3 regions of the Mangrovibacter sp. MFB070 genome follow, and region 2 is predicted to be linked to each of the others. Evidence: predicted binding sites of a transcription regulator. Region 2 holds the regulator's gene; each other region holds the start of a gene.
The links. Region 2 encodes PurR, which represses purine synthesis genes. Its sites were predicted from a motif close to CANGCAAACGTTTGCNTG; they were not measured.

Region 1 (10,203 bases), on a different contig from region 2:
GACCGTATTGGTATTCAGGTGCTGCAACGCTCAGGTTTCGACCCACAGGCAATGCCTGCTTTTATGGAAAAATTGCTCGACCAGTCGCGTTATGCATCACGCCCGCCTGAAATTTTACTGACTCACCCATTACCGGAAAGCCGCCTGGCCGATGCGCGTAACCGTGCTAACCAAATGCCTCATGTCGTGGTGCAGTCATCAGAAGATTTCTACATGGCGAAAGCACGTGTATTAGGCATGTATAATTCCGGGCAAAATCAGCTAACCAGTGACCTGCTGGATACCTGGTCAAAAGGGAATATTCGCCAGCAACATGCGGCGCAGTATGGGCGTGCAATTCTGGCACTGGAAGCCAGTAAATATGCTGATGCCAATAAACTTCTGCAGCCGCTATTGTCTGCTCAACCAAACGACCCCTGGTATCTTGATCTCGCGACCGATATAGACCTTGGCCTGAAAAAAAATACCGAAGCCATAGCCAGGTTACAAAAAGCACCCGATTTACGTAACAACCCGGTGCTCCAGCTCAACCTGGCAAACGCGCTTATTCAGGCCGGGCAGAATGAGCAGGCCGCGCAAATGTTGAACCGCTATACCTTCAGCAACCCCGACGACACCAATGGCTGGGATTTGCTGGCTCAGGCAGAAGCGGCGCTTGGTCACCGTGACCAGGAACTGGCTGCGCGGGCAGAAAACCTGGCTCTCACTGGAAAAATAGACCAGGCCATCACAACTCTTAGCTCAGCGAGCTCACAAGTAAAACTGGGTAGCCTGCAACAACAACGCTACGACGCGCGTATTGACCAGTTGCGCCAGTTGCAACAACGTTTTCGGACATATGAAAAGAGGTAACACAGCACAATGAAACCGGCAGTCACTATTTATCACAACCCGCGTTGCTCCAAAAGCCGTGAAACTCTGGCATTGCTGAAAGAAAAACAGATTGAACCAGAAGTGGTGTTTTATCTGGATACACCGCCTTCTGCCAGCACAATAAAAACGCTGCTAAGCCAGTTAGGTATGGACAGTGCCCGCCAGTTAATGCGCACGAAAGAAGCACTGTATAAAGAACTTAATCTTGCTGATGAAACCAGTGAAGATGCGTTGATTGACGCCATGACCAGGCACCCGAAGTTAATTGAGCGCCCTATTGTAATTAGCAACGGGAAAGCCCGGCTGGGCAGGCCGCCTGAACAAGTGCTGGATATTATTTAACAGAGAGTAACGCAGCGCCTGGCGCTGCGTTTTCACACTGGTGCAGCCGTGCGCAGTGCTGGGGTTCCTGTTCGAAGTACAACCGTTCGAAGCGCGACAGCTCGCAATACTTCGGCTTGAAGTACTACGGTTTGAAATACCACGGTTCTAAATATTATGGTTAGTAATACTACAGATTGAGAATTTCTTTAACGAAAGGAATTGTCAGCTTTCTCTGTGCGGTAATAGAGGCTTTATCCAGATGATCCAGCGTCTGGAACAGCGTTCGCATTTCCCGGTCAAGGCGTTTAAGCAGAAAACGGCCTACGTCTTCGGGTAATTCAAAACCACGCAACCGCGCCCGCAATTGCAAAGCCTGTAGTTTATCTTCATCAGAAAGTGGTTGAAGCTTGTAGATTTGCCCCCAGTCCAGGCGTGAGGCAAGGTCGGCAAGTTGCAGGTTCAGCTGTCGTGGAGGGCGGTCACCCGTAATAAATAAACGCGTTTTGCCAGATTCCAGAATGCGGTTATACAGGTTGAAAATCGCCATTTCCCACAATGCATCACCGGCTATACACTCAATATTATCTATGCAGACCAGTGAAAGTTGCTCCATGCCGTCCAGTACTTCCGGCACAAACCAGGTGCGTTTATCCAGCGGGACATACCCAACCGCTTCACCACGCTGAGAAAGCTCAGCACATGCAGCGTGCAGCAAATGGCTGCGCCCGCCCCCTTCTCGTGACCAAAAATAGATATACCCGCTATGTTCCTGCCGCAGCACATTTTGTACTGCTGCTAACAAAGAAGGATTATCACCCGGCCAAAAACTCGCGAAAGTTTCATCGTCAGGAAGATAGAGAGGCAAAGAGAGCTGTGCCGGCGTGTTCAGAAGGACCTCAGTTTGGGCTTACCAAAAAACAGATGTAGTGTAACACAGAAACACATGGTGAATGAACCGGGCAGCACAGGGCTGCCCGTTATCATATCAGGACTTCGCCGGGGCGTTATCATCGCCACTTTCGTCTTCAATAACTTCTTCCGGGCGTAACACAGAGATTACTTTAAAAATCAGGCTCAGGCAGACACCAACAATCGTTGCCAGCGCCATCCCTTTTAGTTCAGCCGCACCAATGTGCACTTTCGCGCCACTCACCCCGATAATCAAAATCACCGCAGTCAGAATAAGGTTTTGCGCTTTACTGTAATCCACTTTAGATTCAATCAGCACACGGATACCGGATGCGCCGATTACGCCGTACAACAGCAGTGAAACACCCCCCATTACGGGAACAGGTATGATTTGAATCGCTGCCGCCAGTTTACCCACGCAGGACAGCAGAATCGCGAACACAGCAGCACCGCCAATAACCCAGGTGCTGTAAACACGGGTGATAGCCATCACACCAATGTTTTCACCATAAGTGGTGTTAGGTGTGGAGCCAAAGAACCCGGAAAGGATGGTGGATAACCCATTTGCCAGCATTGAACGGTGCAGGCCCGGGTCACGAATCAAATCTTTTTTGACGATATTCGCAGTCACGACCAGGTGCCCGACATGCTCAGCAATAACTACCAGCGCAGCAGGTAAAATGGTGAAAATCGCAAACCACTCAAACTTGGGAGTATAAAAAGTTGGTAAGGCAAACCAGTGGGCTTCACGAATTGCAGTGGTATCCACAACCCCCATAGCAAATGAAAGTGCGTAACCCGCAAGCACACCAATCAGAATTGGGATAATGGCGAGAAAACCGCGAAACAGCACTGACCCAAGGATAGTTACCGCCAGAGTTGTGACAGAAATAATCACAGTGGTGCTGTCTGCGGGTTTACCATCTGCAGGTAATAACCCGGCCATGTTGGCTGCCACACCAGCAAGCTCCAGCCCGATAACGGCAACAATTGCCCCCATCGCAGCGGGTGGGAACATCACATCCAGCCACCCTGTCCCGGCTTGTTTCACAATCAGCGCGACAATACAAAACAACACGCCGCACATAATGAAGCCACCCAGAGCCACTTCATAGCCTAAAGGTAACAACAGCAGGACGGGGGAAATAAATGCAAAGCTAGAACCCAGATATGCCGGGATTTTTCCTTTACAGATAAATATATAGAGCAGTGTCCCCACGCCATTGAACAGCAAAACGGTTGCCGGGTTAATATGAAACAGAATAGGCACCAGCACGGTTGCGCCGAACATGGCGAACAAGTGCTGTAAACTAAGGGGGATGGTCTGCAACAACGGTGGTCTTTCGCTCACCCCGATAGCGCGGCGCGTCATAGTGTGTTCCTCAGTGATGTTATGTTGTGTAATAGCGTGGTGATTTCACCAAAAAAAAGCCGACTCATTAGTCGGCTTATTGAATAATTATTTCGTTCCAAAAATCTTATCGCCCGCGTCACCAAGACCGGGAATAATGTAACCGTGCTCGTTGAGCCCCTTGTCAATGGATGCGGTGTAAAGCTCAACATCCGGATGCGCTTTCTCCAGCGCCGCAAGGCCTTCTGGCGCAGCCACCAGCACCAGCACTTTAATACTGTGGCAACCTGCTTTCTTCAACAGGTCAATTGTGGCAATCATCGAACCACCCGTTGCCAGCATCGGGTCAACCACCAGCGCCATACGTTCGTCAATGTTAGACACCAGCTTCTGGAAATAAGGAACCGGCTCCAGTGTTTCTTCATTACGGTAGATACCGACAACACTGATTCGGGCACTGGGCACATGCTCAAGCACGCCTTCCATCATGCCAAGGCCTGCACGCAAAATAGGTACAACGGTGATTTTCTTACCTTTGATTTGCTCAACAGCCACCGGGCCATTCCAGCCTTCAATGGTAACTTTCTCTGTCTCTAAATCGGCTGTTGCTTCGTAAGTCAGCAAACTACCCACCTCAGAGGCCAACTCCCGAAAGCGCTTGGTGCTAATATCATGCTCACGCATCAGACCCAGCTTATGTTTGACGAGTGGGTGTTTCACTTCCACAATCTTCATACTCTTTCTCCCCCAGACAGGTAGCAGCCACAAAAAAAATCGCCGGATTATACCGCTTTTTCTGAACGGTTCCACCTTTCACTCCCAGTTAAGGCTTGATCGGGATCAACTGCGGTGGAATTGCCCGGCAGCAAAGATTTCTGCGTTCAGGTTTCAGAATAGGCTCGCAAACGTTTGCCTGCACTGTTAGAATTGCCGCGATTTTTAGCGCACTACCCGGAACACGCCACATTTGTACGCGCAAGCTTGCCTGAATGCTGGCCTGGGTAGCGCACCAACCGCAACCGCGTGGGGACTTAGCAGTGACCGACAAAACCTCTCTCAGCTATAAAGATGCCGGTGTTGATATTGACGCAGGTAACGCTCTGGTCGACCGAATCAAAGGTGTCGTAAAAAAAACCCGCCGTCCTGAAGTTATGGGTGGTTTGGGCGGATTCGGCGCACTGTGCGCTTTGCCACAGAAATATCGTGAGCCTGTACTGGTTTCCGGGACTGATGGTGTTGGCACCAAACTGCGTCTGGCGATGGATCTTAAACGCCACGATGCCATTGGTATCGATTTGGTTGCTATGTGTGTCAATGACCTGGTAGTACAAGGTGCAGAACCCCTGTTCTTCCTTGATTACTACGCTACAGGTAAGCTGGATGTAGATACAGCTTCTTCCGTTATCACAGGTATCGCTGAAGGTTGTCTGCAATCTGGCTGTGCACTGGTTGGTGGCGAAACGGCAGAAATGCCGGGTATGTACCACGGTGAAGATTACGATGTCGCTGGTTTCTGTGTTGGTGTGGTAGAAAAATCAGAAATCATTGATGGCAGTAAAGTGGCTGACGGCGATGTGCTGATAGCGCTGGGTTCCAGCGGCCCGCACTCCAATGGCTACTCACTGGTACGTAAAATTGTTGAAGTCAGTGGTTGCGACCCGTTAACCACTCAACTGGAAGGCAAACCTCTGGCCGACCATTTACTGGAACCAACACGCATCTACGTTAAACAAGTACTGGAATTAATCAGCAAAGTTGACGTGCATGCCATTGCCCACTTAACAGGTGGCGGGTTCTGGGAAAATATCCCTCGCGTACTGCCCGACAACACTCAGGCGGTTATCAATGAAGCCTCCTGGCAGTGGCCTGCTGTGTTCAGTTGGTTGCAACAGGCTGGTAATGTCAGCCGCCATGAAATGTACCGCACCTTTAACTGTGGTGTGGGAATGGTGATTGCCGTTGCTGCCGCAGATGCCGCGAAATCCCTGGAACTGCTGCGCAACCTTGGTGAAAACGCCTGGGAGCTTGGTGCAATTAAAGCATCCAGTGATGAACAGCGTGTGGTCATTGCGTAATGAAAAAGATTGTGGTGCTGATTTCCGGTAATGGCAGTAACCTGCAGGCTATTATTGATGCCTGTAACCAGAACAAAATCAACGGCACCCTTTCTGCTGTTTTCAGTAATAAAGCCAGTGCGTACGGGCTAACCCGTGCCAGTGAAGCGGGCATTCCGGCTTTTTCTCTCGACCCAAAATCGTTTGAAAGCCGGGAAGCTTTTGATAACGCTTTGATGGCGCAAATTGATGCTTACCAGCCTGATGTCGTTGTGCTGGCCGGGTATATGCGTATTTTGAGCCCGGCCTTTGTAAGCCACTATCTGGGCAAAATGGTCAACATCCATCCGTCATTACTGCCTAAGTACCCGGGGCTGCACACTCACCGCCAGGTACTGGAGAATGGTGATAAAGAGCACGGAACTTCCGTGCATTTTGTCACCGAGCAGCTTGATGGTGGCCCGGTTATTTTGCAGGCGAAAGTTCCGGTTTTCGATGGCGATGATGAAGAGATTATTGCCGCGCGGGTTCAGGTTCAGGAACATGCTATTTACCCACTGGTCATTAACTGGTTTCTTTCAGAACGCCTGGTGATGCACAGTAACCATGCCTGGCTCGATGGCCAGCGCCTGCCTGCTCAAGGCTATGCAGGTGACGAATAATTATCTGGCAGAGGTGCAGCTTTTGCCCTCTGCTTAATTTACAAAAGCCCGTCAGTTACTTTTTCTCTGCTTACCTTCACCCACTCTGTTAGTTGTTTTTGCGCTTTTATTAGTCAATCAAGTCGCTCGCTTTCTTGTCATACTGTTATGACATTATTGGACATTCCCGGACAAAGCTCGCCATAATAGTTATTGCAGGATGGTCAGGCGTGTCCTCTGTTTTATTTACCGGAGTTGAAGGATTCATGGGTCTGGATAAGTTATATATAGATAAAGAACTGAGCTGGCTGGCTTTCAATGAACGCGTACTCCAGGAAGCCGCAGACAAAAACAACCCACTCATTGAGCGTATGCGCTTTCTTGGCATCTACTCCAACAACCTCGACGAATTTTACAAAGTACGTTTCGCGGAGTTAAAACGGCGCATTCTTATCAGTGAAGAGCAAGGCAGTAATGCTCACTATCGCCACCTGATGGGCAAGATTCAGTCCAAGGTATTAAAGACCGATCAGGAGTTTGATGGGCTGTACAATGAGCTTCTGCTGGAGCTGGCGCGCAACCAAATATTTCTCATTAACGAGCGCCAGTTGTCAGATAACCAGCAAGTCTGGTTAAGAGAATACTTCAGGCAACATTTGCGCCCCTATATCGCGCCTATTCTTATCACCCGCGAAACCGACCTGGTGCAATTTCTTAAAGATGATTTCACCTACCTGGCAGTCGAAATAATCAATGGCGATGTGGTGAACTATGCGCTGCTGGAGATACCATCCGATAAAGCGCCCCGCTTCGTTAACCTGCCACCAGAAACACCTCGTCGGCGCAAGCCAATGATCTTACTGGATAACATTCTTCGTTATTGTCTGGATGATATTTTTAAAGGCTTTTTTGATTATGACGAACTGAATGCCTACTCCATGAAGATGACCCGTGACGCAGAATATGACCTGGTCACAGAAATGGAATCCAGCCTGCTGGAACTGATGTCCTCCAGCCTGAAACAACGCTTAACCGCAGAGCCGGTGCGTTTTGTTTACCAGCGCGATATGCCGGCAGAAATGGTGGAATTGTTGCGCGAAAAACTCTCTATCTCACGCTACGACTCCATTATTCCTGGTGGGCGCTACCACAACTTTAAAGACTTTATCGGCTTCCCGAATATTGGCAAACCCAACCTGCTCAATAAACCCCTGCCGCGCCTGCGCCATTTGTGGTTCGATAAATTCCGTAACGGCTTTGATGCTATTCGTGAACGGGACGTACTGCTTTACTACCCTTACCACACCTTTGAGCATGTGCTTGAACTGTTCCGCCAGGCATCGTTTGACCCGAATGTACTGGCTATCAAGATAAACATTTACCGGGTTGCCAAAGATTCGCGCCTGATTGACTCAATGATTCACGCGGCGCATAACGGCAAAAAAGTCACAGTGGTCGTGGAATTGCAGGCGCGTTTTGACGAAGCCGCCAATATTCACTGGGCAAAACGGCTTACTGAAGCCGGCGTTCATGTTATTTTCTCGGCGCCCGGGTTAAAAATTCACTCCAAACTGTTCCTGATTTCTCGCCGTGAAGGTGATGAAGTGGTGCGCTATGCCCATATTGGTACAGGTAACTTCAACGAAAAAACCGCCCGGTTGTATACCGATTATGCGTTACTCACCGCCGACCAGCGGATAACCAATGAAGTACGGCGCGTGTTTAATTTTATTGAAAACCCCTATCGCCCGGTGAATTTCGACCACCTGATTGTGTCACCGCAAAACTCCAGGAATATGCTTTACAAACTGGTTGACCAGGAAATTGCGAATGCTCAGCAAGGTATCCCTGCGGCTATTACACTGAAAATCAACAACCTGGTTGATAAAGGCCTGGTAGACCGGTTGTATGCTGCTTCTTCTGCCGGTGTTAAAGTCAACCTGCTCATTCGCGGCATGTGTTCATTAATACCTGATTTAGAAGGGATTAGTGAAAATATTCGGGTTATCAGTATTATTGACCGCTACCTTGAGCACGACAGGGTCTATATTTTTGAGAATGGCGGCGACAAAAAAGTCTATTTGTCTTCTGCCGACTGGATGACGCGCAATATCGACTACCGTATCGAAGTGGCTGTCGCGTTGTTGGACCCGGTGTTGAAACAGCGCGTTCTGGATATTATTGAGATACTATTTAGTGATACAGTGAAGGCGCGTTTTATTGATAAAGAACTGAGCAATCGTTATGTGCCCCGCGGTAACCGCCGCAAGGTACAGGCGCAACTGGCGATTTACGATTATCTCAAATCCCTGGAACAACCTGATTAATCTATGCCAATAACCAAACATACTCCCCGCCCTGAAGAATTTGCGGCGGTCGACCTCGGCTCCAACAGCTTCCATATGGTCATAGCGCGTGTGGTCGATGGTGCGATGCAAATTATCGGTCGCTTAAAACAACGTGTGCATCTGGCCGATGGGCTGGATGATAACAGCATGCTGAACGAAGAAGCGATGGAGCGCGGGTTATCCTGCCTGGCGCTGTTCGCCGAGCGCCTGCAGGGGTTCAGCCCGGACAATGTTTGTATCGTCGGCACGCATACCTTACGTCAGGCACGTAATGCCACGGAATTTCTCAAACGTGCGGAAAAAGTTATCCCCTTCCCGATTGAAATTATCCCGGGTAATGAAGAAGCCCGCCTGATATTTATGGGCGTGGAGCATACTCAGCCGGAAAAAGGCCGCAAGCTGGTTGTGGATATTGGTGGTGGGTCAACTGAACTGGTTATTGGTGAAAACTTCGATCCTGTTCTGGTGGAAAGCCGCCGGATGGGGTGTGTGAGCTTTGGTCAAACCTTCTTTCCCAACGGGGTTATCAGCCCGGTAGCATTTAACCGGGCAAGGCTCGCCGCAGTACAGAAACTGGAAACACTGGCGTGGCAGTACCGCCTGAAAGGTTGGGATGTGGCAATGGGGGCATCGGGCACAATTAAAGCTGCCTGTGAAGTCTTGCTTGCCATGGGGGAGAAAGACGGCATGATCACCCCGGAACGCCTGGATAAACTGACCACTGAAGTGCTGAAATATAACCATGTGCTCAACCTTTCATTACCTGGTCTTTCTGATGAGCGCAGGGAAGTCTTCCTGCCAGGCCTCGCCATTCTGTGCGGGGTGTTTGATGCACTGAAGATCAAAGAACTACGTTTATCTGACGGGGCACTGCGCGAAGGTGTGCTGTATGAAATGGAAGGCCGTTTCCGCCACCAGGATATTCGTATCCGCACTGCGCAGAGCCTGGCGAACCAATACAATATTGATGATGATCAGGCGCGTCGTGTACTGGAAACAACCACATATTTGTTTGATCAATGGCAGGCTGCTAACCCAAAACTATCTAACCCACAACTGGCCGCACTCCTGAAATGGGCCTCCATGCTACATGAGATAGGGCTTAATATTAACCATAGTGGTATGCACCGCCATTCTGCTTATATTCTGCAAAACAGCAACCTGCCTGGTTTTAACCAGGAACAACAAACGCTGATGGCGCTGTTGGTGCGTTTTCATCGTAAGGCCATCAAACTGGATGAGCTACCGCGGTTTACACTGTTTAAAAAGAAACAGTACCTGCCATTGATTCAGCTACTACGCCTTGGCGTGTTACTGAATAACCAGCGCCAGGCGACTACCACGCCGCCATCGCTGGTGCTGACAACAGACGAGAACCACTGGACACTGTGCTTCCCCCATGACTGGTTCAGCCAGAATGCGCTGGTATTACTGGATTTAGAAAAAGAACAGCAATATTGGGAAGCCGTGACTGGCTGGAAACTGACTATAGAAGAGGCTCAGCCGGAAGAGGCATCTGCGGCCTGATTCCCTCTGGTTACAGTTCTTACCTGGTGGCGGGCAAACAGGCTATTTGCCCGACATTATTTTGCCCCAGGGGATTAAGCAGGCTCCACTACACGGCTGTGAGCCGGGTTACCATGGTCAAATAATTTTTCGATAGGCTCCGGGTGGCCAATATAATACCCTTGCAGGTAATCAAC
Region 2 (10,203 bases):
ACGTAACTCAGTCCAATTGCTTCAGGCTCATAACCCATTTGGTGAAGAATAAAGGGGGAACCCGTGAGCCAGGCGAAAAAGCTGGCTGAGCAGGCTGCATAAATAATGACATTCCCACAATACCCTTTATGGCGCAGCAAAGAGGAATAAAGGGTGGGTTGAGAATGCGCTGTACGTTGTGGGCGTTGTGCACTGGTGTAATGCCAGAGGGGTAAAATCAGCAAAAGTGTGATGAGCAGCAGGCAGGCGAATATCGCCTGCCAGTCAAAATGGCGCAGTACCCAGCTACCGGCAAGAGGAGCCAGTGCCGGGGAAAGCGCAACCAGAGGCATGATAGTGGCAAAAACACGATTCGCCTGCTGCCCGGAGAAACGGTCAGTAACCAGCGCCTGCCAACTTACTGTTGCGCAACACACCCCAACCGCCTGAATAAACCGCAATACCAGAAATGCGGTTGGCGAAGTGACGAAAAAAATCCCGGCACAACTCAGTGCAAAAATCACCAGCCCGCTTAACAGAACAGGGCGGCGGCCAAAATGGTCAGAAAGCGGGCCCCAAATTAATTGAGCCAGAGCAAAACCGGCGAGAAACACACTCAAACTGGCGCTGATGGCCGACGGGGGAGCCCCCAGTGAAACCTGAATGGCACTAAATGCAGGCAGGTACATATCGGTTGCTAAAAAGCCCAGCATGCTAAGTCCGGCAAGCCAGGTAATAAAGAGGCGAGAGGCGCTCATGGTCAATCCTGATATAACAAAATTCGTGGCGTGAGTGTAAAAAGTGCATCCGCCGTTGTGAAACGCTAAAATTTGGATGTTCCTTTCAAAAATTTTGCAGGCAGGTTATGTGGTCAGAATATGCGCTTGAAGTGGTGGATGCCGTGGCTCGTAATGGCAGTTTTACTGGTGCGGCACAGGAGTTGCACCGTGTCCCTTCGGCAATCAGTTATACGGTGCGGCAACTGGAATCCTGGCTGTCGGTCGAGCTGTTTGAACGCCGCCATAAAGATGTAGAACTGACCCCCGCCGGGCGCTGTTTTTTGCAGGAGGGCCGCAGTGTTATCAAAAAAATGCATGAAACGCGCCTGCAGTGCCAGCAAATAGCGAATGGCTGGCGTGGTTCACTGGCGATTGCGGTTGACACCATCGTTCGCCCGGCAAGAACCCGTCAGTTGGTACAAGATTTTTATCACCATTTCCAGGATGTGGAATTGCATGTGCGGCCGGAAGTGTTCAATGGTGTGTGGGATGCACTGGCTGATGGCCGGGTAGAACTGGCAATTGGCGCGACCCAGGCTGTGCCTGTTGGTGGGCGTTACGGCTTTCGTGATATGGGTAGCCTGGCATGGTGCTGTGTGGTTGCGGCATCGCATCCGCTTGCGCAGATAAACGGTGCAATTGGTGATGACATACTTCGCCAGTGGCCGTCTCTGGTTCTGGAAGATACATCGCGTGAACTACCGAAAAGGATAACCTGGCAACTCAGTAATCAGCGCCGGATAGTGGTACCAGACTGGCAGTGTGGTTTCGCCTGCCTGAGTGACAGCATCGGTATCGGCATGGTTCCGGCACATATGGCGCAGCCGTTTATTGACCGCGGGGAATGGGTCAGCGTGCAACTTGAAAACCCTTACCCGGACTCGGCTTGTTGCCTGACATGGCGGCAAAGTGATGCCTCACCGGCTTTACAGTGGGTACTGGATTACCTGGGCGACAGCAGCACACTGAACAGTGAGTGGTTGCGGGAGCCAGGCCAGCTCCCGCAAGGTGATTAACGGCGATAATCTCTGAACGGGCCATCGGCCACTGAACGGCGTTCAATCAGGCGGGGATGAACCTCAATTGTCTGAGACTCCTCGCGCTTATTGATAATTCTGTCGAGCAGCATATTAAATGCCGTTTCGCCGAGAGAATCTTTGGGCTGGTGAACGGTGGTCAGTGCCGGGGTAAAGTAACGCGCGTTGCGCACGTTATCGTACCCAATAATCGAGATATCCTGTGGCACACGCAGCCCCATTTCGTCTGCCGCGCAAATAGCACCCATCGCCATAATATCTCCGCCACAAAACACAGCTGTAGGCCGCTGCGGGCAGGTAAGAATTTGCTGCATGGCGTTGTAGCCGGATTCAGGTTCGAAATCGCCGTGAACAATCCATGACTCAGGGACATTGATACCGGCTTCGTTCATTGCTTTCATGAAGCCGGAAAGCCGCCCTGAACCTGTGTTACGTTCCAGTTGGCCTGATATCACGCCAATTTCCCGGTGCCCGCGTTCGACCAAATACCGGCCAGCCATGTAACCGCCTTCGAAGGCGTTATCAATGACCGAGTCGGTAAAATCTGCCCGTGCTTCACCCCAGTCCATAACCACCATCGGAATGTGGCGGTACTCTTCCAGCATAGAAAGCAGTTCCTGGGGGTATTCTGAACACATAACTAACAGGCCATCGACACGCTTTTGCGCCATCATGGACAGGTAGGCACGCTGCTTTTCAAAGTTATTGTGCGCATTGCCGAGAATCAGAGTGTAGCCTTTGGCGAAACAGCTGTTCTCCACCGCTTCAATAATCTCAGCGAAATAGGGAGCTTCACTGCTGGTAGAAAGCAGGCCAATTGATTTTGTGTGGTTCACCTTCAGGCTGCGGGCTACCGCGCTGGGTGAATAATGCAGCTCTTTGATTGCTGCCCACACCGCATTACGGGTGTCTTCCGCAACAAAACGCGTTTTGTTAATAACGTGTGATACGGTTGTAGTGGAAACGTTTGCGCGTTTCGCGACGTCTTTTATAGTTGCCATTCGATGTCACTCCAGACCATATCCTAAACTCCTGAAAACTAATTGGTTAAACGTTTGCCTGGGCTTACCCCTGTAAGCAACGAATTGGGTTGCCAGCATGCCGGGATTGCGACATTAAACGAAAAGGAGGGGATAGTGGCCGGTACGTAATAAGTCAGCGTGCGATTTTGTCTTATATTGAGTAAAAGTGGAAGTGCTAAAGCACATATCAAACTAAATCTTTAAGGATTTTACGGCCAAACTGTGTAAAAATGATCTACACCCACTTTTTACAGGGAATAAGGAATTAATCATGCCAACTGAATTGAGATATTCACTGACTACGACTGTTATTACCTTAGGTCTGATTGTTGCAACGGCGCTGATTGCCATCCTGCATTAAGGCCTGTACTGCTTCACGCAGTTAGCATCGCTCAGGTGATGGCGTTGTTAGTTTTGGTGCCTGTCTAAGGGCCTGCTAATACACTGTCGCCTGGCTGTTGTCCTTTCTCCCTTCCTGCTATTTTCTTTACTGCCACACTGATTCTTTACCATTTAGCAAAACTCTATTATCACTATTGCCACTTTTCAAAGTGAAGTGTGACTGACATCATGTTTTCATCTTTTTTGTCTTTGCCCGCGCTTTTTTGCGCAGGCTAAAAATTGAGGTAGTGATGAAAGTCAATTTGCCATTACTTGCCCTGGCGATAGGGGCCTTTGGGATTGGTACCACTGAGTTTTCACCTATGGGGCTGTTGCCGGTTATTGCTGAAGGGGTTCATGTGTCGATTCCCGCTGCCGGCATGCTGATTAGCGCCTATGCCGTTGGGGTAATGGTTGGGGCTCCACTGATGACCTTGTTGTTATCTCGTTATTCACGGCGAAACGCCCTGGTTTTTCTGATGAGTATTTTTACTTTGGGTAATGTGCTTTCTGCTGTGGCTCCGGATTATGGCATGTTGATGTTTGCCCGTGTGATAACCAGCCTGAACCATGGAGCATTTTTTGGACTTGGGGCTGTGGTGGCTGCCAGTGTCGTCCCCGCGAATAAGCAGGCCAGCGCTGTTGCAACAATGTTTATGGGGCTGACAATTGCCAATATTGGTGGGGTGCCCGCGGCAACCTGGCTTGGGCAGTATATTGGCTGGCGTATGGCTTTCCTGGGGATCGGTGCGCTGGGGCTGGTAGCTATGTTCAGTTTGTTTATGACTATTCCGGCAAGTATCAAAGGCCACAGGCCGGATGTGGCGAAGGAGTTGAAGGTTCTTGCCCGGCCGCAGGTACTGGCGGCACTGCTTACAACGGTATTGGGTGCCGGTGCGATGTTCACGCTGTACACCTATATTGCCCCGGTACTGGAAACCATTACAGGCGCAACACCTGGGTTTGTCACTGCCATGCTGGTGCTGGTCGGTGTTGGTTTTTCTATTGGGAACTACTGGGGCGGGCGGTTAGCGGATAAATCGGTTACTGGCACGCTGGTTGGTTTCCTGGTGCTGCTGATTGCCAGTATGGCACTGGTGCCGCTGGTGGGTAAAAGCCATGCCGGAGCCGCATTGATGATGATCGTTTGGGGGGCGGCAACCTTTGGCGTCGTTCCGCCTTTACAGATGCGAGTAATGCGTGTTGCCAGTGAAGCGCCGGGTCTTGCCTCATCAGTTAATATTGGTGCTTTTAACCTGGGGAATGCGCTGGGGGCAGCAGCTGGTGGTGGGGTAATAACTGCGGGCCTGGGTTACAGTACTGTACCCGTTATGGGGGCTATAGTTGCCGCAACAGGGTTGCTACTGGTATTGATTAACCGCCAGGCGGATAACCGTGTTTGTGAAACAACTGACTGAAGTCATTCTTTTCCCCGCCCCAAAAAAAGCGAAGCACAGGCTTCGCTTTTTACTGTTAGTACGATTACGCAGCGAGGTTCTTCGCAACAAACTCCCAGTTTACCAGAGCCCAGAAGTGCTCCAGGTAGTTAGGGCGAGAATTACGGTAGTCAATGTAATAGGCGTGTTCCCACACATCAACAGTCAGTAATGGTGTCGCGCCTGCAGTCAGCGGAGTGCCGGCATTAGAAGTGGAAACGATAGCCAGGCTGCCATCTGCTTGTTTAACCAGCCAGGTCCAGCCAGAACCAAAGTTCTTAGCTGCGGCATCGTTAAATTTCGCTTTAAAGTCAGCAAAGCTACCGAAAGCAGCATTGATGGCATCAGCGATTGCACCAGTCGGTTCGCCACCGGCGTTAGGTGCCAGGCAGTTCCAGTAGAATGTGTGGTTCCAAACCTGTGCTGCGTTATTGAACACACCACCTTCAGAAGAGCAGATGATCTCTTCAAGGGATTTGCCCTCAAAAGGGGTACCTTTAACCAGGTTGTTCAGGTTGGTCACGTAAGTTTGATGATGTTTACCGTAATGGTATTCCAGTGTTTCCACAGAAATGTGCGGTTCAAGCGCATCTTTTGCATACGGTAATGCAGGTAATTCAAATGACATTGCTTCACTCCTTGTTATTGTGTACTTAACAAAAATAACACATTTTATAAGGTTTTATATTACCAATATAAAACTAGAATAAAAAGAAAGCATTGCCTGCCAAAACAAGGGCAGGCAAGGTTTTATCGCAGGGTTTTTGGTGTCATTACCCGGCGTGCACCTACATAGTGGCGCTGCCAGTAATCTTCACTCAGGGAGGTTATCTGGATGTCCTGCCCGCTACGCGGAGACTGAATAAATTTCCCACCACCAATGTACACACCTACGTGGTCTGCAGTACCCCGGCCTTCAGTACGGAAGAACACTAAATCACCACTTTGTAGTTCCCCGCGGTCAACAGGGGCGGCGTCTCTCAGGTGATACATTTCATTGGCAGTACGCGGAATATGGAATTTAACTAAATCTTTGTAGGCGTAATAGACCAAACCGCTGCAGTCAAACCCGGTGCGTGGGGAACTTCCCCCCCAATGGTAGGGTTTGCCAATCTGATTCATTAAGGTGGATATTGCCGCAGTTTTAGCGCGTAACACTTTTTTATGTGCGGCAGTTGCTAACGGACGTGTTGTTTTTACCTTCACACAATGTTTTTTATGGCCTTTGCGTGCCCGTGAACATTGCTCTGTCCACACCGTTTCCATTTGAACTTCATTGCGCACCAGGTGAGAAGACTTGCCTTGATGAACAGTGGCTCTGGTATGATTTTTAGCGGTGCGCGTAGTGTGTTTAGTGGTTTTTGTAACTGTTTTTTTTGCAGAAGCCGAAACACTGTGGGTTTTGCGGCTGGTGGATTTGGTGCTGTGGGTACTGGTTTTTTTGCTGCTGTGTTTGGGAATAACGTTGCTGTGTTGCGCCTTCTGCAAAGCTGAATGGCGGGTATGTTCCGACGCCTGAGTTAAAGGCGTCCAGGGCAAGGTTATTAGCAGTGCACAGAACGAAATAGAGAGTTTGCTTATCCGCGCCACTCGTCTGAGTCCCCTGAAAAAGCAGGCCGCATTGCCTGCCAGAAAATGATTAAACCAAAGGATTCTAATATAGATAAAACGATAATGTTAATAATCTTTTTATATTGCCTTACGGTTTTGTGTTCATACGCGAAAAAAATAACCAATATGACGTTTATCTGACCAGTGTTTGACCTGGCGCAGGGTATTCTCTGTTTGAGAAAACTGTTATCCTTAAGGCATGTTTAACGGTTTCGGTATTGCCGGCCAGGTGAAACCGCAGGCCAGAGTCTTGTGGCCTGTTTACTGTGACCAGCAATGCCTTTCTGCCGCTTTGAGGAAGTAAGATAATGAGCTCTACAATTGAAAAGATTCAGCGCCAGATAGCTGAAAACCCAATCCTGCTTTATATGAAAGGCTCCCCTAAATTACCGAGTTGCGGTTTTTCTGCACAGGCGGTACAGGCGTTATCTGCTTGTGGTGAGCGCTTTGCTTATGTCGATATTTTGCAAAACCCGGATATCCGTGCCGAGTTACCGAAATATGCTAACTGGCCGACTTTCCCGCAATTGTGGGTAGAAGGTGAACTGGTTGGCGGTTGTGATATCGTGATTGAAATGTACCAGCGTGGTGAGTTGCAGTCGCTGATTAAAGAAGCTGCAGAACGCCACCGCGAAGACAGCCAGAGCGAGTAATTTATTACCCGCAAATAAAAAGGCGCCAATACGGCGCCTTTTTATTGCCCGTAGCCTGAAAAAATGTAGCCTGGGCCCGTAGAACGTTATACCTGCTCGCTCTCTGCGGTATCCTGCGGCAGTGCCACAGGCCAGCCACCAAGGCGTTTCCAGCGGTTAACAATTTCACAAAACAGTAGTGCAGTCTGTTCAGTATCATATAAGGCGGAATGCGCCTGAGCGTTATCAAACGCGATACCTGCAGTCTGGCAGGCTTTAGCCAGCACTGTCTGGCCCAGCGCCAGACCGCTGAGTGCGGCGGTATCAAAAGTACCAAATGGGTGAAACGGGTTGCGTTTGAGTGAGCTACGCTCCGCCGCCGCCATTAAAAAACTGTGATCAAAATTAGCATTGTGCGCCACGATAATAGCCCGCGAGCACCCGTGATCCTTGATTCCCTTACGCACCATTTTAAAAATGGCGTGCAGCGCTTCGTACTCTGTAACCGCGCCGCGCAATGGGTTGTGAGGGTCGATCCCCGTAAAAGCCAGTGCTTCCGGGTTAAGAATGGCACCTTCAAACGGCTCGACATGGAAATGCAGCGTCTGGTCAGTTGAAAGCCAGCCTTCTTCATCCATTTTTAACGTGACAGCGGCAATTTCCAGCAGTGCGTCCGTCTGGGCGTTAAAACCAGCCGTTTCGACATCAATCACAACAGGATAAAAACCACGAAAGCGGTCATTCAGACCGTTTAGTTGAACATTTTCCGACATCAGCGTCTCATTATTGCGGTAAAAGCTGCGCGCATTATGGCAAATTTCAGGAGGGGATGCAGCAGGCGGGCATAAAAAGCCCGCCAGAGAGTGATTATGCGTTACCCAGGCCTTTGCCTGCGTCTTTGGCTTCAATCAGCTCGATTTTATAACCATCCGGATCTTCAACAAAAGCGATAACCGTTGTACCGCCTTTTACCGGACCTGCTTCACGGGTGACTTTACCGCCGTTTTGGCGAATGCGCTCACATGCCTGTGCGGCATCATCTACGCTAATGGCGATATGACCAAAAGCCGTACCCATTTCATAACTGTCAACGCCCCAGTTCCAGGTCAGCTCAATCACTGCTTCATCGCTTTCCTGACCATAGCCAACAAATGCCAGGGAGTATTTGTATTCTGGATTTTCACTGGTACGCAGGAGTTTCATACCCAGAACTTCAGTATAAAACGCAATAGAGCGCTGGAGATCCCCGACGCGGAGCATAGTGTGGAGTAAGCGCATAATTTTCCTCTTCCGTTAGTGTTTCATCAGTTGGTACACAGGGGAACCAAGTATAGCGGCGAACCTGCGCCGCTATCAATGCAATGAATCAGAGAGTGGGGTAATCGGTGTAACCCTGAGCATCCCCGCCATAAAAAGTTTCCGGGCGCGGGGTATTGAGTGGGGCGTTATGCTGGAGGCGAGCCACCAGGTCAGGGTTTGAGATATAGCTACGCCCAAAGGCGACGGCATCAATCAAACCGCGTTCAATAAGCGCCTGTGCTTTCTCAGGCGTGTAAGCTCCGGCACCAATGATAACACCACTGAAACGGTCACGTACCGCCTGACGGAAGGCATCGCTGTATGGTTTGCCACCTGCCCAGTCCGGTTCGGAAATGTGCAGGTAAGCCAGGCCGCGTTTATTCAGCTCTTCAATAAAATACAGCGCAGCTTCTTCCTGGTCTTCACCATTATCCAGCCCATTAAACGGGCCAAGAGGTGAAATCCGGATACCAATACGGTCGGCTGACCAGGCTTCACAGGCCGCATCGACCACTTCAAGAGCCAGGCGGGAGCGGTTTTCGATACTGCCACCATACTGGTCTGTGCGCTGGTTCGATGCCGGAGACAGGAACTGATGCAGCAAATAACCATGTGCGCTGTGCAACTCGATAAGATCGAACCCGGCTGTTTTGGCATTGACTACCGCCTGGCGAAAGTCCGCCACTATCCCCGGGATTTCCTCTGTTGTCAGTGCTCGTGGTTCTGTGGTGTCCACTCTTACTGCATGCCCGTTTTCATCCCTGAGCGTAGTGCGTGTTTCTGCCCGAATAGCAGAAGGCGCGACCGGGGCTTTACCTTCAGGTTGCAGGGAAGAATGGGAAATACGGCCTGTATGCCACAGTTGAACAGCAATATGGCCGTGTTCCTGGTGAACACTGTCAGTGATTTTGTGCCAGGCGGCAATCTGTGCTGCGCTGTGAATGCCGGGCGCACCTTCATAACCCCGGGCTTGTGGGGAAATGTTAGTCGCTTCAGAAATAATCAAACCCGAAGATGCGCGCTGGCGGTAGTATTCGGCCATCAGTGCGGTTGGCACCTGTCCTGGTTCAATGCTACGCAGGCGAGTAAGTGGCGCCATTAATACGCGGTTAGATAAGGTAACGGCGCCCACTTTCAGTGGAGTGAATAATTTATCTGCAGACATAAAACCTCTTTAATAGACCGGTCGTCTTGTTGAGAAGAAAAAATTAATAGAACGACTGGTCGCACGCAAGAGACTGGGCTTATCCTTGCGTGCGGTTTCTTTACTACGGTCCTTACTGGCGGCAGGTGGCCAGCAAGTCCAGACCTGGCTGGTAGACGTGGGTGCGAATATCCATCATACCAAGCAGCGTGGAGAAAAGGTTGTCCTGAGAAACCTCATCATTTTTGCCTTTTTGTTGCAGGCAGGGGCGATTGATATGGAAACCCTGAGAGTAATTATCCGACAACCAAAATAACAGCGGGATATGGGTTTGCTGGTCTGGCGCGATAAGCCAGGGAGTACCATGCAAATAGATCCCATTTTCGCCCAGAGACTCACCGTGGTCGGATAAATACACCAGCGCGGTATTCATGTCAGTGTGCTGTTTCAGCATATCTATTGTGCGGCTGACAATATCATCTGTATATAAAATTGAATTGTCATAAGTATTGATGAGCGCGTCACGGCTGCAATCCTGAATCTGGTTGGTATCACAAGTTGGCGTGAAGCGGCGCATTTTCTGTGGGTAGCGTTCATAATACGCCGGGCCGTGGCTGCCCATTAAATGCAAAACAATAACAGTATCATGCTGAATACCATCCAGAATATTTGGCAGGCGATACAAGTTGGCATCATCCAGGCAAATACCATCGTGGCAGACATCATTCAGGTTCCATTTAGTCATGTCTGTATGAGGGATGCGAGTGCAGGCACCTTTACAACCACCGTCGTTTTCCCGCCACAGTACATTAATTCCACCATGAGCCAGAACGTCCATCAGACCTTCTTTGTGGTGTGCCAGGTCTGCATCATACTGGCTGCG
Region 3 (10,203 bases), on a different contig from region 2:
TAACAACACGCAGGCCAGGCGGAGCAGGCCGTTGGCGGTGGTGATGTAGCGGCAACTCAGGTGCTGGCCTGCACTGTCGTCCAGCCCGGAAAGCTGGCCCTCGTCCGTGTAAACCAGAGAAGTCATGTTACCGGTGGCGTCTGTCATCATGACCAGGCGGCCGGGTTGCTCTCCAGCCGGGGCCTGATAATGCCAGGCCTGTTCGCTGACATCGAAAACCTGCCAGGTGCCGTCCGGGTTATGCATCAGCCAGCATTTTTCCGCTTCACAGTAGGTTTTGTGCCCGCGGGGAACGGCCGGAAAGGAGATGTAGTCGCCAGACGGTGCCCGCCATACCAGCCCATCCTGGTACGGTATCAGGCAGCTTTCCCAGAACAGGCTCCAGCCGCGCCCGAGCACGCTGTCGCCGGGGTTACCACTGCGCCAGTAGCGTTGCCATTCAACCGGGAAGCGGGAAGGCAGGACAAAATCCAGCTCATCATCACCTGCGAGAAATTTCTGCCCGGAGATAATGTCCACCGGGCGGGCGATGATACCACCGGCCTCAGCGACAATAGCGACTTTACCCAGGCGGCAGGCTGTTTTCATGAACCAGTTGATGCCTTTGAGTTTACTGAATAACTTGCCAAGAGCACCCAGTTTACTGGCAGCACCACCCGCGCCACCAAGTAACCCGGCGAACAGTAATGTCAGGTCTGAAGCTTTGTACAGCCAGTTCGGCACTTCAGGGTCGATGGGGAGTGTGGTCGCGGTACCGCCACCAATAGTGACATCAGCCGAACCTTCCATGACCTGGGCGTCACAGTTGGTTTTATCGCCTTTACGTGAAGCGGGTTGCTTGTTGATAAATACGTTGTCAGAGCCCTGAGCCATTTGCATGGACGGGCCATCGTTGCTGCACGACACCTGGCTGATGGTGGCAATGGCTGCTGGTTTACCATTGATAAATACGTTGGGGGATCCGGTCTGTATGGCCCCGGAGGGCGACAGACTCCCGGCTCCGGCATCGGCAAGGCCATCCCGGGCAGCCGTTGCCAGTTTTCCAGTGAGGTAACCGACCAGAAAGCTGGCACCTATCAGCAACACACCCACACCAAGGCAGGATGCAGCCAGGCCTGCGGTAAACAGTGCCCCGGCAGCGATACCGCCTGCGGCAGCAATCAGCCCACCCACCAGGGTGCCGGCAATCATACCGGCCAGGGCATGTGAATGCCCGATGGGGTCTCCGAGGCGTGCAGCTTCACTCATGAAAAAATCCCTTTTATGGCTGTGTGGTTACGTCGGCGGCGGGCTGGTAGCTTTCCAGCACCTGCGTGAGCAGGGCCTCATCCTCTGGTGATAATTTGCGGGTCATGGCGAGGGTGAATACCAGAACGTGTCCACCCTGTAATGCAAATACAGCCTGGCGTTGCCAGATACGGCGGCCATCGCGCAGGTAACTTGCCAGCACACATTCTCCTGGCAGTGCATCCTGGCCGAGTGCCACGGGTTCCCGGCTTTTCAGTACCCAGCCTTTCAGCCCGGTGGAAAGTGTATCCAGCTGGCGTGTCACATAATCGGCCAGTAATTCATTTTCCTGCAGGGCATCGCGGGAGATATTCAAAGAAGGGGAGGCATCATCCCCCGCCAGCAGCACATTCACGGTGCGGTCGCGGTAGCCTTCAGGTAACGCCACACTGCCTTCGGTAAAGCGACAACGTGAAAAGTCGGGCATCTCGCAGGGTCCTTTTGCTTCACAGGGTTAAACACTGTATCTAATAAGATGAATAACATTTCCCCTGGCGCGTTGCATAACAACAGGAGAACTGCTTTGGCTGTAGTAAACCAGCCAGGTTTGCGCCAGTGGGTGGTAGCGGTAACCGGTTCACTTATATCGGGAAAAGGGTATTTCACCTTTCGCTTTTACAGATGGATATAGGTTTTGTCTGAATTTGGTTTTTGTTTGTGCGAGTGTAAAGCACTGTTATTTATTGCCGGTATTGCCGGGGAGTAAGGGGCTTTGGGTTAACCCGGGTAACGTTATGGGGTTGGTTTGCGTGTACAGACAATGCTTTGAGAGTGTGAAGCAACTGGATGTTGCAAAAAGCGTATGAGCTGAAAAGAAGTGATTGGCAGTGAAAATGCTGCGACACTTTTGCGACACTCTGAAACGCATAAACAAAAAAGCCACCGCATTGGGTGGCTTAAGTGTCTGTATTAACAGCTAAAATCTGGTGGCCCCTCCCCGGCTTGAACGGGGGACCAAGCGATTATGAGTCGCCTGCTCTAACCACTGAGCTAAGGGGCCGTGGCGGACGATTATAATGGAACTGACTGGCTCAATCCAGCCATTATAATGCGTATGCTGATTTTATAAGCAGTGTTAACCCGTTAGAAAATCAACAAGAATTGGGAATGCCCGCTTGTCAGTAGCCTGGTTGCGGGTGCACTGGATTATTAAACGCGCTGAGAGTATCTGTATGGGCTTCAGGGCCATTATAGGGGAGAAGGTGAAGTCGGGCCGTTAAGGTCACTTACTATGGCATATAGCAGCATGGCGGTTTAAGGGCCACTACCCAAAGGTAGTAGCCCATAAACGCTAATCAGAACATTAATCAGGCACTCAGCCAGCCCAGTTTGATAACAAACAGGATGGACATGATAATCAGTGCAGCATTCACTTCTTTAGTACGGCCGCTCAGCAGTTTCACCACAGTCCAGGTGATAAACCCGAAAGCGATACCGTTAGCGATGGAATAAGTCAGCGGCATGGTCAGCGCGGTTACGGTAACCGGCGCAGCAGTGGTGACATCTTTCCAGTCAATTTCTGCCAGGCCAGAGGTCATCAACACAGCAACGAACAGCAGTGCCGGTGCAGTAGCATAAACCGGTACGCTGCCAGCCAGTGGTGAGAAGAACAGGCTCAGCAGGAACAGAACTGCAACCACAATTGCTGTCAGGCCAGTGCGGCCACCGGCGCTCACACCTGCAGCAGATTCCACATAACTGGTAGTGGTGGATGTACCCAACAGTGAACCAAACAGTGCAGCGGCGCTGTCGGCAATCAGTGCGCGGCCCATCTTCGGCAGGTTACCGTCTTCATCGGCAAGACCTGCGCGTTTGGTTACACCCAGCAGTGTGCCGGTGTTATCAAATACATCGACAAACAGGAAGGCAAAAATAACGCTTACCAGGCCCACATTAAATGCACCGGAAATATCCAGTTGCAGGAAGGTTGGAGCGATTGACGGCGGAGCAGAGAACACACCACCGAACGGTGTCAGGCCAATACCCATAGACAGGAAGGTAACAATCAGAATACCAATCAGTACGGCACCTGTTACGCGGCGGGCTTCCAGTACCACAATGATGATAAAGCCCAACAGAGCCAACAACGGACCCGGTTTGGTCAGGTCGCCCAGGCCAACCAGTGTCGCCGGGTTATCAACCACAATCCCGGCACCTTCCAGTGCGATCAACGCCAGGAATAACCCAATACCTGCGGCTATCCCGGAACGTAAAGCTAACGGAATACTGTTGATAATCCACTCACGGATTTTGAATATCGACAGCGCAAAGAAGATACAGGCTGAAAGAAATACCGCACCCAGCGCGATTTGCCAGGTGTAGCCCATGTGCAACACCACGGTATAAGTAAAGAAGGCGTTCAGCCCCATACCCGGTGCCAGAGCAATTGGGTAGTTGGCGATAAGGCCCATCAGCACACAGCCAATTGCCGCAGCCAGACAGGTGGCAACAAACACCGCACCTTTATCCATGCCGGTGGCACCAAGGATGCTGGGGTTAACAAACAGAATATAGGCCATTGCCAGGAAGGTAGTGATACCCGCGATAACTTCGGTGCGAACCGTTGTATTGTGCGCTTTTAGCTTGAATAGTTTTTCTAACATCATCATCTCTCGTGATGGGGAGACGTCACTGACGTGCGTTCTCTTGCCAATAATGGGTTGCATGCGCGTTATTGTTTCGGGAAAAGGCTGACAGCTGCATGCTCGGCTATCAATTTGACGATTTTTCGCCAGCGCCTTGTATACCAACTCCTTTCCCTGAATTCACATAGCAATTGCTATGCCATGCCTGGACGCAATCGTTTACCTTCTTCGTTGCATCACTGGCTAAGACTATTCCGAACCAGAATGAGGCGTGATTATGGTGCATTGCACTATGTGTGCGCAATCGTTTTCCCACACGAAAAGTGTATGTCAGGCCTTGGTTATGCGGGTTTGTTTAGCGAACGGTATAAAAGACGAGGTGTTGAAGGAATGAGGCAGGTTTTCGTGTATGTTTTCCGTGCTGCGGGCGATTACCCTACAAAATAAAAAAGGCCCATAAAGGGCCTTTTCACGTTGGAGGATTAAAATATTAATCGTCCAGGAAGCTGCGCAATACTTCCGAACGGCTCGGATGGCGCAGTTTACGCAGTGCTTTCGCTTCAATCTGACGAATACGTTCACGGGTTACGTCAAACTGTTTGCCCACTTCTTCCAGAGTATGGTCAGTATTCATATCAATACCAAAGCGCATACGCAGGACTTTTGCTTCACGGGCTGTCAGGCCGGCGAGAACATCGTGGGTTGCGGCACGCAGGCTTTCCGTTGTTGCGGAATCCAGCGGCAGTTCGAGGGTGGTATCCTCGATGAAATCACCCAGATGCGAATCTTCATCATCACCAATTGGTGTTTCCATGGAGATAGGCTCTTTGGCGATTTTCAGCACCTTACGGATTTTATCTTCTGGCATCAGCATGCGCTCAGCCAGTTCTTCCGGCGTTGGTTCACGGCCCATTTCTTGCAGCATCTGGCGTGAAATACGGTTGAGTTTGTTGATGGTCTCAATCATATGTACCGGAATACGGATGGTACGCGCCTGGTCAGCGATAGAACGCGTGATAGCCTGACGAATCCACCAGGTGGCATAAGTTGAGAACTTGTAACCACGGCGGTATTCGAACTTATCTACTGCTTTCATCAGGCCGATGTTACCTTCCTGAATCAGGTCGAGGAACTGCAGACCACGGTTGGTGTATTTCTTGGCGATAGAAATAACCAGACGCAAGTTTGCTTCAACCATTTCTTTTTTGGCGCGGCGAGCTTTCGCTTCACCAATCGACATACGACGGTTGATGTCTTTAACCTGCTCAATGGTCAGGCCGGTTTCTTCTTCAATCTGACGCAGTTTTTGCAGGCAACGCTGAACGTCTTCTGTCACTTCGTTCAGTTTTTCAGACCAGGGTTTGTTCATCGCGATAGCCGCGTTGAACCAGGTTTCGCTGGTTTCGTTGCCGGTAAACAGTGTGATGAAGTTTTTCTTCGGCATTTTGCACTGTTCAACACACAGTTTCATGATCAGACGTTCCTGGGTACGAACACGGTCCATCATGGTACGCATGTTGTTTACCAGGTAATCAAACTGTTTTGGCACCAGGCGGAACTGTTTGAATACTTCAGACAGTTTCAGGATTTCTTCCTGTGCAGTCGCGTGGCTACGGCCTTTCAGTTTGATGGTGTCACGAGTAACAATGTATTGATCACGCAGTTCAGCAAATTTCTCGCGCGCCAGTTCCGGGTCGATACTGTTATCGTCGTCGCTGTCGTCGTCTTCGTCTTCATCTTCGTCGTCGTCATCGTCCATATCTTCCTGGGACAATTCAGAACCAACGTGAGTGGCGGTCGGGGCAAGATCTTCTTCTGCGTTCGGGTCAACAAAGCCCGTGATCAAGTCGGACAGACGAGCTTCTTCTGCTTCAACACGATCATACTGTTCTAACAGGTAGGTGATAGCTTCCGGGTATTCAGCAACAGAGCACTGTACCTGGTTGATCCCATCTTCAATGCGTTTGGCGATGTCGATTTCGCCTTCGCGGGTCAGCAGTTCAACGGTACCCATTTCACGCATGTACATACGTACGGGATCGGTGGTGCGGCCAATTTCAGATTCAACACTTGAAAGCACTTGTGCGGCTGCTTCAGCTGCATCTTCGTCTGTGTCATTCGTGTTTTCAGCCAGCAACAGATCATCGGCATCCGGCGCATGTTCCATCACCTGGATGCCCATGTCGTTGATCATTTGGATGATGTCTTCGATCTGGTCGGAGTCGACGATATCCTCCGGCAGATGGTCATTGACCTCGGCATAGGTCAGGTAGCCTTGCTCCTTACCACGAGTGACAAGAAGCTTGAGCTGTGACTGCGGGTTTTGCTCCATAAGACGGTATCCACACTTAAGTCATGAGAGTTGGTGTTGGTCGGCGAAACTGCCAACAATAACGTATACCCGTTTCTTTCAAACTGCGGCGTTGTATGACCTGGTCTGTGTTTACCCGGCGGTTTCTTTCCGCCCGGGCCACGCCATCACTGTCATGCTGCACCCTGAAAAATCTCAGGTACGGCGGGCTGGTTTATTTTCTGGCCGCTGCCCGTCTTTGCGGCATTCGGGGTCTTCCCGAGGTATATTCGGCAGTTAAGCCGCTTAAATTCTTTCTCGTCATACTTCGCGCCGCAGGTGTGTTTTCACTTCCCTCACAACACAAAGCATGTTAATTCTGTAGTGCCACGCGCCTATTTCTTTGCGCGTTTTAACGCTTCGGTAATCACGCGAACTTCTTCACGCTCCGCAGCGTTTAAGCCTTCAGTCCTTGACCGTGCAATAAGCTCGGTGAGCCTGAGCTCCAGCACTGTATCAAACATGTGGCTGAGCGCATCGGTGAAGGTTTGTTCTGCAATGTCCTTATCTGCTATATCGTCCCAGGTTGCCAGTTTTTCAAGGGTCGGGGCTTCTTTTCTTCCACGATAAAGCTCAAGTAACTGCCCGGTGTTCAACCCAGGTTGCGCCAGACAGGCTGCAACCAACTCAGAGAACAACCCTAATCCTGGCAATTTTGCCTGCTCAAGCCCTGCCAACGAAGGAACCAGCGGTGCAAGCTGCGGGTTTTGTATCAACAACCCTATCAGTATACGCATGGTTGTCCGTTTTAGCCCGGCTGGCTGCGGATTTACTGGTGTTTCCGCCTGGCGCGGCATCAACCGTTCCAGTTGTGTTTCGTCCAGAATACCGAGTTTGTTACCCAACTCCTGGCGCAAAAAAATGCGTAACGTTTCGCCGGGTACCTGGCTGATTAATGGCAAAGCCAGTGTACTTAACTGTGCCCGCCCATCGGGTGAACTCAGGTCTACCTGTGGCAGCAAACTGTTAAACAGAAACGCAGAGAGCGGCTGAGCCTGCTCAATCCGGGTTTCAAAGGCGGCTTTGCCTTCTTTGCGAACCAGTGTGTCCGGGTCTTCGCCATCGGGCAGAAACATAAAGCGTAGCTGACGACCGTCAGTCATGAAAGGCAGCGCTGTTTCCAGAGCTCGCCACGCCGCGTCACGACCTGCCCGGTCGCCGTCATAACAACAAACCACGGTGTTCGTTGCCCGGAACAGCAGTTGAATATGATCTGCTGTTGTCGACGTACCCAGCGAGGCAACAGCATAGTTAATGCCATACTGCGCCAGCGCCACTACGTCCATATAACCTTCAACCACTAATAACCGTGCAGGAGAAGGCTGGCTTTGCTGTGCTTCATAAAGGCCATATAGCTGGCGGCCTTTATGGAAAATATCGGTTTCCGGTGAGTTGAGGTATTTGGGAAGCCCGTCACCCAACACGCGACCGCCAAAGCCAATGACTCTGCCGCGTTTATCCCGGATAGGGAACATAACGCGTTCCCGGAAACGGTCATAACTGCGCCCGTTATCGTTGGTTACCAGCATCCCGGCATCAATCAGCGCCTGTTTATTTTCGGCATGCTGACCAAAACGTTTAAGCACATTATCCCAACCAGCCGGTGCATAACCGATGGCGAAATGTGCAATAACTTCCTGGCTGAGACCGCGTTTTTCCAGATACTGGCGCGCGTTTTCAGCAACAGGTTGAGTCAGAGATTGTTGGTAAAATGCATTCAGCCCATCGAGCAGCTGGTACAGGTTTTGCCGCTGATGGCGTTCAATCTGCCCCGGGCCGTTACCGGCTTCGTAGGGAACTTCCAGATTGTGCATGGCAGCGAGCTCTTCAACGGTTTCGACAAACTCAAGCTTGTCGTAATTCATTAAAAAGTCGATGGCATTACCATGAGCGCCACACCCAAAACAGTGATAAAACTGCTTCTCGCCATTCACCGTGAAAGAAGGGGTTTTTTCATTATGGAATGGGCAACACGCGTGGTAATTCTTGCCTTGCTTTTTCAGCTTCACACGCGCATCGATCAAATCGATGATGTCGGTGCGAGCCAGCAAGTCATTGATAAAAACGCGTGGGATACGTCCAGCCATAGGCCCCGGTTTTTCAGCTCTTAAACGAGAATAAGCCGCGCATTCCTTTCGGAAGCACGGCCTTTACAACTAAAACTCAGTCTGTGTGACTGTTGTATTGCGGATAGCCCGCAACCAACAATTAGTACAGACGAGTACGGCGTGCGTTTTCGCGAGCCAGTTTCTTCGCGTGACGTTTTACCGCAGAAGCTTTAGCGCGTTTACGTTCAGTAGTCGGTTTTTCATAGAATTCACGACGACGAACTTCCGCCAGAACACCCGCTTTTTCACAGGAACGTTTGAAGCGACGCAGTGCTACGTCGAACGGCTCGTTTTCACGTACTTTAATTACCGGCATGTGCCTCTCACCTTTACTAAATCGGTTTGCCACTGGCATCAACGCCAGCATATTTCAAAATGGTGCGGAATTTTACTTCAACTATTGCTGCTTTGTAAAGCACCTGCTGCAAGCTGAAGAGGGCTTTTCTGTCAGGCCTTTCCAAAAGTCCGGCATTATACACTACGATGCGCCAGGATGAGCAAAGTTTTACAAGCCGCGCATCTGGGCATACACTTCGCGCTGACAAAAGAGGGTGAAGTATGCGTGTACTGGGTATCGAAACATCCTGTGATGAAACAGGAATAGCCATCTATGATGATGAAAAAGGGTTGTTAGCCAACGAGTTATACAGCCAGGTTAAATTACATGCCGACTACGGTGGCGTGGTGCCTGAACTGGCATCACGGGATCATGTCCGTAAAACTGTGCCTCTTATTCAGGCTGCGCTGGCATCTTCCGGGTTATCTGCGAAGGATATTGACGCCGTTGCGTATACGGCAGGGCCTGGTCTGGTCGGTGCATTATTAGTTGGTGCAACCGTTGGCCGTTCGCTGGCATTTGCCTGGAATGTTCCTGCTGTGCCTGTTCATCATATGGAAGGGCACTTGTTAGCCCCGATGCTGGAAGATAACCCACCTGATTTCCCTTTTGTTGCATTACTGGTGTCCGGTGGTCATACCCAACTGATTAGTGTGACGGGTATTGGCGAATATGCATTATTAGGTGAATCCATTGATGATGCCGCCGGTGAAGCGTTTGATAAAACCGCGAAACTGCTTGGCCTGGATTACCCGGGCGGGCCATTACTTTCGCGTATGGCGCAGCAAGGGCAGGAAGGGCGGTTTGTTTTTCCGCGTCCAATGACAGACCGGCCCGGGCTGGATTTCAGCTTCTCCGGCCTGAAAACTTTTGCGGCGAATACCATTCGGAGCAACAGCGACGACGACCAGACTCGTGCCGACATTGCCAGAGCTTTTGAAGATGCTGTGGTTGATACGCTGGCAATCAAATGCAAGCGTGCACTGGAGCAAACCGGGTTCCGCCGCCTGGTGATGGCGGGTGGGGTCAGTGCTAACCGGGCATTGCGCGCGAAACTGGCGCAGGTAATGGAAAAACGTGGCGGTGAAGTTTTTTACGCCCGCCCGGAATTTTGTACCGATAATGGCGCGATGATTGCCTATGCGGGCATGGTGCGCTTTAAAGCGGGTGGGGTGTCTGATTTAGGCGTTCGTGTACGCCCGCGCTGGCCGCTGGCTGAACTACCGGCAGCGCAATAACTGCTTTTGCTTGCCCGTGTTTATTCTGTGCCGTGCTGAGCCACGGCACTATTCTTTGCTTTCACTCTTCTTTTTACGCCGCAGTTTTTCCCAAATTTTGGTTTCCTGACCGCGCCATAACCGCTGAATATTATCGTGATGGCGCAGCAGAATCAGGCATGAAAGCATGGCGACGGGGAAGGTGAACTGGGGTTTGAACCACCAAACATAGAAAGGTGCAATCAGGGCACTGATAATAGCGCCCAGCGAAGAATAACCGCTCAGCAGCACGGAAAGTAGCCAGGTTCCTGCCATAACA

Region 1: a site for PurR is predicted at 4,356-4,373, ahead of purM (phosphoribosylformylglycinamidine cyclo-ligase). Genes of this name have one in related genera too.
Region 3: a site for PurR is predicted at 4,081-4,098, ahead of DT73_RS06095 (NCS2 family permease). Genes of this name have one in related genera too.

Annotation. Positions count from the first base shown of each region.
Region 1 is NZ_JJMI01000053.1:184,362-194,564, forward strand. It holds gene bepA (beta-barrel assembly-enhancing protease) at 1-852, shown strand, start outside; gene arsC (arsenate reductase (glutaredoxin)) at 862-1,215, shown strand; gene DT73_RS23990 (DnaA inactivator Hda) at 1,385-2,086, opposite strand; gene uraA (uracil permease) at 2,183-3,478, opposite strand; gene upp (uracil phosphoribosyltransferase) at 3,566-4,192, opposite strand; gene purM (phosphoribosylformylglycinamidine cyclo-ligase) at 4,495-5,532, shown strand; gene purN (phosphoribosylglycinamide formyltransferase) at 5,532-6,173, shown strand; gene ppk1 (polyphosphate kinase 1) at 6,419-8,479, shown strand; gene ppx (exopolyphosphatase) at 8,483-10,027, shown strand; gene DT73_RS26895 (EAL domain-containing protein) at 10,102-10,203, opposite strand, start outside.
Region 2 is NZ_JJMI01000022.1:527,390-537,592, forward strand. It holds gene punC (purine nucleoside transporter PunC) at 1-737, opposite strand, end outside; gene punR (DNA-binding transcriptional activator PunR) at 845-1,774, shown strand; gene purR (HTH-type transcriptional repressor PurR) at 1,771-2,796, opposite strand; gene DT73_RS27075 (YnhF family membrane protein) at 3,089-3,178, shown strand; gene DT73_RS11760 (MFS transporter) at 3,450-4,616, shown strand; gene sodB (superoxide dismutase [Fe]) at 4,681-5,262, opposite strand; gene DT73_RS11770 (C40 family peptidase) at 5,385-6,224, opposite strand; gene DT73_RS11775 (Grx4 family monothiol glutaredoxin) at 6,554-6,898, shown strand; gene rnt (ribonuclease T) at 6,985-7,650, opposite strand; gene gloA (lactoylglutathione lyase) at 7,745-8,155, opposite strand; gene DT73_RS11790 (alkene reductase) at 8,244-9,341, opposite strand; gene eptA (phosphoethanolamine transferase EptA) at 9,454-10,203, opposite strand, start outside.
Region 3 is NZ_JJMI01000018.1:2,236-12,438, forward strand. It holds partial or broken gene DT73_RS06080 (DUF6531 domain-containing protein) at 1-1,248, opposite strand, end outside; gene DT73_RS06085 (DcrB-related protein) at 1,262-1,714, opposite strand; tRNA gene DT73_RS06090 (tRNA-Ile) at 2,212-2,287, opposite strand; gene DT73_RS06095 (NCS2 family permease) at 2,595-3,893, opposite strand; gene rpoD (RNA polymerase sigma factor RpoD) at 4,363-6,204, opposite strand; gene dnaG (DNA primase) at 6,558-8,309, opposite strand; gene rpsU (30S ribosomal protein S21) at 8,431-8,646, opposite strand; gene tsaD (tRNA (adenosine(37)-N6)-threonylcarbamoyltransferase complex transferase subunit TsaD) at 8,889-9,905, shown strand; gene plsY (glycerol-3-phosphate 1-O-acyltransferase PlsY) at 9,954-10,203, opposite strand, start outside.